DNA from 2 places in the Salinicola sp. genome. Region 1 is predicted to be linked to the other one. Evidence: predicted binding sites of a transcription regulator. Region 1 holds the regulator's gene; the other holds the start of a gene.

Region 1 (4,208 bases):
TTCCGGTGCCGACGATCGTCAGGGGCGCGGTGGAGTGATCGGATTGGCTCATTGAGGGCTCGTTCGGTCGGTCGTCTCGAGGCCTCATGTTACACTACGCCGCCTTCGACCCGCGCCGTCCCGGTGGTTCATGGCTTTTTCCACGGCGCTTCCCCGGTGCGTCTTGATGGAGTCGTTTCGCGTGCCCTCAGCCTGTCACTGCCATGCCCTTCCGCCCGCCGCACGATCCTGGCGATGGATTCGCTGGGCCCCCGCAGCCACGCGGCGCCCCCGCATGACCGCCGCCTGGTGGCAGTGGGTGGCTTCCACCGACTCGCTCACCGCGCGGCTGATCGCGGCCTCAGAGCGCCCCTTTCGGGTCAGGCTGGTACACCAGGGCATCGAACGACCGCGCCGCGACGAAGCCCAGGCCCTGGGCCTGCCTCCCACCGCCGTGGCCTGGATACGCGAGGTCACGCTGATGAGCGGCGAGCGGCCGTGGGTGGCGGCGCGTTCGATCGCCCCGCTGGATCGTATCGGCTGTCGTCGTCTGCGCACGCTGGGAGAGCGTTCGCTGGGCAGCTGGCTCTTCGCCCAGCCCGATCTCGAGCGCGATCCGATCGAGATCGCGCCGCTCTCGCCCGGTGGCGAGGGCGTCTGGCTGCGTCGTTCGCGCTTTCGCCACGGAGGATTCCAGCTGCTGGTGCAGGAGTGCTTCCTGCATGAAATGGCGGAGGATCTGGGCCTTGCGTCCCCCTGAACGACGATCCACGACCTGAACCACGGTTCCCACCTCGAAGCGAGGCCGCAGTTGCAGTAAAGTCGTTGCCGATTCAGAGGCCTTGCCGTTTCGGAGATTCGTATGCCCAGCGCCGGTTCCCCTTCCACTCCCAGCGGCAATCCAGCCCCCCGCGGCCTCGCCCGCCTGCCCGATTTTCTGCGCCTGACGCGCCTCGACAAGCCGATCGGCACCTGGCTTTTGATGTGGCCGACGCTGTGGGCGCTGTGGCTGGCGGCCGACGGGCTGCCGGATCGCGCCACGCTGATCATCTTCGTGATCGGTGTCTACCTGATGCGCGCCGCCGGCTGCGTCGTCAACGACTACGCCGACCGTCATCTGGACGGCCACGTCAAGCGGACCCGGGAGCGCCCGCTGGCGACCGGACGGATCAGCGAGCAGGAGGCCAGGATCCTGTTCGCGGGTCTGGTGGTGCTGGCATTCGTGCTGGTCTGCTTCACCAACCTGGCCACCGTGCTGCTCTCCTTCGTCGGCGTCGCGCTGGCGGCGATCTATCCGTTCATGAAGCGCTATACCCATCTGCCGCAGGTGGTGCTGGGCATGGCGTTCTCGTGGAGCATCCCGATGGCGTTCATGGCGGTGAGCCGCGAGGTACCGCTGGAAGCGTGGCTGCTGCTGCTCGCCAACGTTGCCTGGACCGTGGCCTACGATACCCAGTACGCGATGGTCGACCGCGACGACGACATCAAGATCGGGATCAAGTCCACCGCGCGGCTGTTCGGCCAGTGGGACAAGCGGATCATCGGCCTGCTGCAGGTGCTGACCCTGGCCCTGCTGACCTGGATCGGCATGCGGACCCAACTGGGCGGATTCTTCTGGCTGGGCCTGGCCGCGATGGCGGCCACCTTCGTCTATCAGCAGTGGCTGATCCGGGAACGCGAGCGCGACGCCTGCTTTCGCGCCTTTCTCATCAACTTCTGGTCCGGGCTGCTGCTGTTCGCGGGGCTGATGCTTGCCCTGTGGCCACCGACCTGAATGATGCGATTGGCACGACTGTCATATCGATGTCATATTTTCACGATGTAATCGTCACCGTTCTGTCACGGCCGGAAGCTACGCCCGATGGTGTCATCGACGCCACGCAACCAGGCTAACCGGCGGCTCACTCGAGGCATTGCGCATGAGCTCCAAGACCGTACTCATCGTTGACGACGAGTCATCCATCCGCGAAATGATCGCCGTCGCCCTGGAAATGGCCGATTATCGCGTACTGGAAGCCGACAACGCCCAGACCGGCCACGCCATGGCGCTGGACCAGAAACCCGACCTGATTCTGCTCGACTGGATGATGCCCGGCACCAGCGGCATCGAACTCGCGCGCCGCCTGAAGCGCGAGGAGGCCACCGCCGAGATGCCGATCATCCTGCTCACCGCCAAGGGTGAAGAGGACAACAAGGTCCAGGGGCTGGAAGCCGGCGCCGACGATTACATCACCAAGCCGTTTTCACCGCGCGAGCTGGTGGCGCGTCTCAAGGCGGTGTTGCGCCGGGCCACGCCGCCGGGTATCGAGGAGGCGGTCGAGGTCGAGGGGCTGCGGCTCGATCCCTCCAGCCACCGCGTCACCTCCAACGGCGGCGCCCTGGAGATCGGCCCGACCGAGTATCGCCTGCTGCAGTTCTTCATGACCCACCAGGAACGTGCCTACACCCGTAGCCAGTTGCTGGATCAGGTCTGGGGCGGCAACGTGTACGTGGAAGAGCGTACCGTCGACGTCCACATTCGGCGCCTGCGCAAATCCCTGGGCGAAGCGCACCAGCATCTGGTCCAGACCGTGCGCGGCACCGGCTACCGCTTTTCGATCAGGGAGTAAGTCAGGACGTGCGCTACTGGATCAACGAACTGTGGCGCCTCGGCTACATGCTGTTCGGGCTTGGCGCGATGGGGCTGTTGCTCGGCGAACTGGGCGGCGACCTGCTCGCCGGAATGGGCTGGGGGCTGGCGGCCGGCCTGGGGCTCTATGTCTTCCTGCATCTGCGCCACGTGCGCATGCTCTATGTCTGGCTGCTGAAGAACCCCCGCGAGGCGCCGCCACCCGGTACCGGCGTCTGGGGCGATCTGTTCGACCGCCTGTATCACTATCAGAAAGCGCAGACCCAGCTGCAGCAGCGACTGCGCGACATCCTGCGGCGGATCCAGGACTCCTGCGAGGCGATGCGCGACAGCGTGGTGATGCTGGATCCCCAGGGCGATCTCGAGTGGTGGAACAGCGCGGCCTGCGACATGCTCGGCCTGCAGCCCGATCACGACCGCGGGCAGCCGATCACCAACTTCCTGCGCGACCCTCGTTTCATCGCCTACTTCGAGACGGGCGACTATCGCGAACCGCTGCTGATTCCCTCCCCGGTCCAGGCCAACCGCACCCTGCAGTTCAATCTCACCCTGTTCGGCGACAACGAACGCCTGCTGATGGCGCGGGACGTGACCCGACTGCACCAACTGGAGATGATGCGCCGCGACTTCGTCGCCAACGTCTCCCATGAACTGCGCACGCCGCTGACGGTGCTGGCCGGCTATCTCGAAACCTATTCGGATCATGCCGACCAGTTGCCCCAACGCTGGCAGCGCGGGTTCGGCCAGATGCAGGCCCAGACCACGCGCATGCAGAACCTGGTCGAGGATCTGCTGCTGCTGTCGCGGCTCGAGATCGACAGCCCCGACGACGACCGCGACACCCTGGACGTGACCGCCCTGCTCCACGATATCGCCGCCGATGCCCGCGAGTTGAGCGCGCAACGCCACCAGTTGTCGATAGAAGCCGAAGAGTCGCGGCATCTGCTGGCGAACACCAAGGAGATACGCAGTGCCGTCTCCAACCTGGTCTTCAACGCCGTTCGCTACACGCCGGAAGGCAGTACCATCACCTTGCGCTGGAAGCCCTGGCACGACGGCGCCGCCATCGAAGTGGAAGACAACGGCGACGGTTTCGACCCCATCCATATCCCGCGGCTGACCGAGCGCTTCTATCGCGTCGACAAGGGTCGCAGTGCCGCCACCGGCGGTACGGGACTGGGCCTGGCCATCGTCAAGCATGTGCTGCTGCGTCACGACGCCAGCCTGGAAATCGTCAGTCGTCCGGGGCTCGGCGCGCGCTTCCGCTGCGTGTTCCCGGCGGCGCGCGTGGCGCCCGCACTGCCGACCTCCCCCTCCTCCGATACGTCGACATCAGCCTGACCAATCCCCTCCTTTTTCGGCGCTCTCCTTCGATACCCGCTCAATCTTCGGCGTCCCCGGCCGATAACGAGGTCGGTTCATAGCCACTAGTTGTTTATATGAATTGCTTCTCGCGAAGAAAAGGACGCCCCTGAAGATGACGATGCGACGAAAACTCTGGATCACGGTTGGCCTGATGTGGCTGGGCATGCTGATCCTGGTGGGCTGGATGGCCCTGGAAAAGCGCGAGACGCTGATGGCCGAGCGCGTCAGCAGTCTC
Region 2 (4,208 bases), on a different contig from region 1:
GCACATCGGAGGGCGCCAGGGTCTGCCATCCTCCCGCGTCCAGACTCAACTGCGCGCCGCCTTCCCAGGGTGCCTGGCAGGAGGCCTTGCGCCCGGCGTGGCCCAGTTGAATGCCGATCGGCATCGGCGAATGGGCCCGTACCGCCTCCAGCGTGCGCGCCATCGCCTGCTCGTTGGCGTCGGAATAGAGCCCGACGTCCCCTGGGGTGATGCGCCCTTCCGGCGCCACCGCCGACGCCTCGATCACCAGCAGCCCGGCGCCGGAGAGCGCCAGGTTGCCGAGATGGATGGTGTGCCAGTCGGTCATGTTGCCGTGCTCGTCGGCGGAGTACTGGCACATCGGTGAAATCATGATGCGATTGGCCAGCTCGAGCCCGGCGAGCTCGAGCGGCGTAAACAGCTTGGGAGAGGCCATGAATCCTGTTCCTGAGATGGATGATGGCGAAAATGTAGCTTGCTAATAATTATTTGGCAATGCCTGCCTCTCGATGACGAAAACAAAAACCCACCGAGGTGGTCGTCGAGGTCGCGAAGTGGGCATCAGGAGAACGGCGACCATAAAAAACCCCGGTGAAGCCCACAAGGGACTACCGGGGAAGCTCTGGTGGAGACCAGACCACAGCGAGGCGGCACCAGCGAGCCGGCCACGATGGACTCAGGCGGCAGCCCCCCAATCGGGGAACGGGTCCGGCAACGTCATCCAGTACTCCTTGCCGCGAGCCAGTTCGTCGTCGCTTAGCAGGCACGCCTCGAGCCGTTGCCGAATCCCGACGGCATCCAGGCCCTGGCCGATGAAGACCAGCTCCTGGCGCATGTCGCCGAAGGGTTCCTGCCACTTCTCCAGGATGGAGGCGCGGTATTCGGGATCCTGCGGCCAGCGCGACTCGGGCACCGCACGCCAGAACAGGCCGGCGAAGCCGTGGTGGGCGATGCCGCCGGCCTGGCTCCACTGGCCGGCGAACTGTGGCCGGCTGGCGAGCCAGAAGAAACCCTTGGAGCGCAGCAGGCGGCCGTCGCCCCAGTCGCCGTGCAACAGCTCGAAGAAGCGCTGCGGGTGGAACGGGCGGCGCGCCTCGAAGCTGAAACTGGAGATCCCGTACTCCTCGGTCTCGGGGACGTGCTCGCCGCGCAGCTCCTTGAGCCAGCCGGGGGCGAGCTGGGCCTTCTCGAAGCTGAAGCGGCCGGTGTCGAGCACCCGATCCAGCGCGACCTGACCGTGACTGATGGGCAGGATCTCGGCCTCGGGGTTGAGGCTTTTCAACACCGCCTCCAGTTCGCCAAGGGTGCGCGTATCGATCAGATCGGATTTCGAGATCAGCAACACGTCGCAGAATTCGATCTGATCCACCAGCAGGCCGGCGACGTTGCGCTCGTCCTCTTCGCCCAGGCTTTCGCCGGCTTCCGCCAGCGACTTGGCCTCATGGTATTGCGAAAGGAAGTTGGCGCCGTCGACCACGGTGACCAGGGTGTCCAGTCGGGCGACCTGGGACAGGCTGCGCCCCTGTTCATCCTCGAAGGTGAAGGTCTCCGCCACCGGCAGCGGCTCGGAGATGCCGGTGGACTCGATCACCAAGTAGTCGAAGCGTCCTTCGTCGGCGAGCCGATTCACCTCGATCAGCAGATCCTCGCGCAGCGTGCAGCAGATGCAGCCGTTGCTCATCTCGACCAGTTTCTCTTCGGCACGGTTGAGATCGACCTCGCGCTCCACCAGGGCGGCATCGATATTGATCTCGCTCATGTCGTTGACGATCACCGCGATGCGCCGGCCGTCGCGATTGTTGAGCAGATGATTCAGCACCGTCGTCTTGCCGGCGCCGAGAAAGCCGGACAGCACGGTAACGGGCAATGGGTTCATGGATTCCTCCAGCAAGGTCGGTCCGGGTCGGCCTCGGTATCGAATGGGCCATGGATGTTGGGGTCGCCGGCACTCGGCGTGTCAGGCGCTGTGCCGCCTGGCGTAGTGATGCTCGCGCTGCTCCTGACGCTGCTTGGCCTCGAGACACAGCGTGGCGGTGGGTCTCAGCAGCAATCGCCGCAGGCCGATGGGCGCGCCGGTCTCTTCGCAGAAGCCGTAGTCGCCCTCATTCAGCCGCTTCAGCGTGCCGACGATCTTGCGCAGCAGGCGTGTCTCGCGGTCGGCCTGGCGCAGCAGCAGACCCAGCGTCTCCTCGTTGGCGGCCAGATCGGCTTCGTCGCCAGCACCACGGCTGTCGACGATGGTACGGCGGGTCTCTTCCAGCGCGGCTTCCAGCTCAGCCTGCTCCGCCAGTAGACGCCGCCTGAAGAAGTCGAGCTGAGCCTCGTTCATGTAGGCGCCTTCGGGCATTGCCAGCAGTTGGCTCTCATCCTCGATAAGCGGTAACGGCATGGCGGCCTCCTCGGGAGCGTCTCGACCAGTTAATGTTATAACATAACAATAAAAACGCCAACACTCTTCTCTCCCTGCTCGGAAACGAACATGAAATGCAGTCATTAGCGAAAGTCGAATGCGCTTTGCGGCGGATTTTGCCCACACTGTGACAAAACCATGACACCGAAAGCGCCCCTAAAAAGATCGACAAATCGCGCGGTCGGTGTCGCCTATAACAACCTCCGTCCCAGGAGATCCGCCATGCCACGACGTCTCGAACCCTCCAGCTCCCTCTCGCTACGCCTGCCGCTTTCCCTGTTGGCCACGCTGCTACTCGGCTGCGGCCTCACCGTTGCGGCACAGGCCGCCGAGGAGTGCCCGCAGCGCGGGGATCTGGCGCCCATGTACTGCGATGCCGACGGCGACCTGGTCGCGGATGCGCCGAGCGACGAATCCCAACTCCTCGATCCCGATCCGCTGGTCTTCGCCTACACCCCGGTCGAGGATCCGGCGATCTACGCCGATATCTGGGAACCGTTCATCGAGCACCTCCGCGACGTGACCGGCAAGGACGTGCGCTTCTACGCCGTGCAGTCCAACGCCGCCGAGATCGAAGCGATGCGCAGCGGACGCATCCAGGTCGCGGGCTTCTCCACCGGGCCGACGCCATTCGCGGTCAATCTCGCCGGGGCGGTGCCGTTCGCGATCATGGGCAGCGACGATGGCGAGTTCGGCTACACCCTGCAGGTCTACACCCGCAAGGACAGCGGCATCGACGAGCTGAGCGACCTCAAGGGCAAGCGCGTCGCGCACACCTCGCCCACGTCCAACTCCGGCAACCTGGCGCCACGCGCCCTGTTCCCCGAGCAGGGCATCACCCCCGACGAGGACTACGAGGTGGTCTATTCGGGCTCCCACGATCAGTCGATGCTGGGCGTGGTCGCGGGTGACTATGATGCCGCGCCGGTCGCCTCCGAGGTGGTCGATCGCATGGCCGAACGCGGCCTCTACGACCCGGAAGAGGTCAAGATCGTGTTCGAATCCAAGCGCTTCCCCACCACCTCCTATACCTACGCCTACAACCTCAAGCCCGAGCTGATCGACAAGATCAAGGAAGCCTTCTTCAGCTTCGACATGAAAGGTACCGAACTGGGCGAGGAGTTCGACGGCGTGACCAAGTTCGTCCCGGTGACGTACCAGAAGGATTGGGAAGTGATTCGTGACATCCAGGATGCCAACGGCGTCGTCTACTCACAGGAAAACATCGAATAGCCCGGTTCGTGATCTAGCACGGTCATCCTGCAGACCAACCGGACGGCGCCGACACTCGGCGCCGTTTCTCCACGAGGATCCCTCATGCTGCGCATTCAGAATCTGGTCAAACGGTACGGCCATGGCGAGCCGGTGCTGCGCGGGCTCGATCTCGACGTCCCCGGTGAATCGGTGGTCTCGATCATCGGCGCCTCGGGAGCCGGCAAGAGCACCCTGCTGCGCTGCATCAACCGCCTGGTGGAACCCACGGAAGGCAGTATCGAGCTCAACGGCCTGGAGCTGACGTCTCTCAAACGCGAAGAGCTGCGCAAGGCGCGCCGGCGAATCGGGATGATCTTCCAGGGCTTCAACCTGGTGGACCGGCTGACGGTGATGGAGAACGTCCAGTGCGGGAGGCTGGGCTACATCCCCTACTGGCGGGCGGCGCTGCGCAAGTACCCGGCGGAAGACATCGAGCGCGCCTATCACCTGATGGAGCGCGTCGGCATCGCCCACTACGCCAACAAGCGCGCCGATGCGCTCTCCGGCGGCGAGCGCCAGCGCGTCGGCGTGGTGCGTGCGTTGATGCAGCAACCGGAAATTCTGC

What was found. Region 1 encodes PhoB, which activates phosphate uptake and scavenging genes when phosphate is short. Its sites were predicted from a motif close to TGTCATANNNNTGTCANA; they were not measured.
Region 2: the regulator PhoB is predicted to act here: its motif matches at 2,516-2,533, upstream of phnD (phosphate/phosphite/phosphonate ABC transporter substrate-binding protein).

The regions. Positions count from the first base shown of each region.
Region 1 is NZ_CEXLVS010000008.1:15,571-19,778, reverse strand. It holds gene AC3AYF_RS01680 (NAD(P)/FAD-dependent oxidoreductase) at 1-52, opposite strand, end outside; gene AC3AYF_RS01675 (chorismate--pyruvate lyase family protein) at 275-739, shown strand; gene ubiA (4-hydroxybenzoate octaprenyltransferase) at 842-1,753, shown strand; gene phoB (phosphate regulon transcriptional regulator PhoB) at 1,899-2,588, shown strand; gene phoR (phosphate regulon sensor histidine kinase PhoR) at 2,597-3,949, shown strand; gene AC3AYF_RS01655 (methyl-accepting chemotaxis protein) at 4,086-4,208, shown strand, end outside.
Region 2 is NZ_CEXLVS010000058.1:8,104-12,311, forward strand. It holds gene AC3AYF_RS07200 (NADH:flavin oxidoreductase/NADH oxidase) at 1-415, opposite strand, end outside; gene zigA (zinc metallochaperone GTPase ZigA) at 656-1,855, opposite strand; gene AC3AYF_RS07210 (TraR/DksA C4-type zinc finger protein) at 1,937-2,368, opposite strand; gene phnD (phosphate/phosphite/phosphonate ABC transporter substrate-binding protein) at 2,612-3,622, shown strand; gene phnC (phosphonate ABC transporter ATP-binding protein) at 3,707-4,208, shown strand, end outside.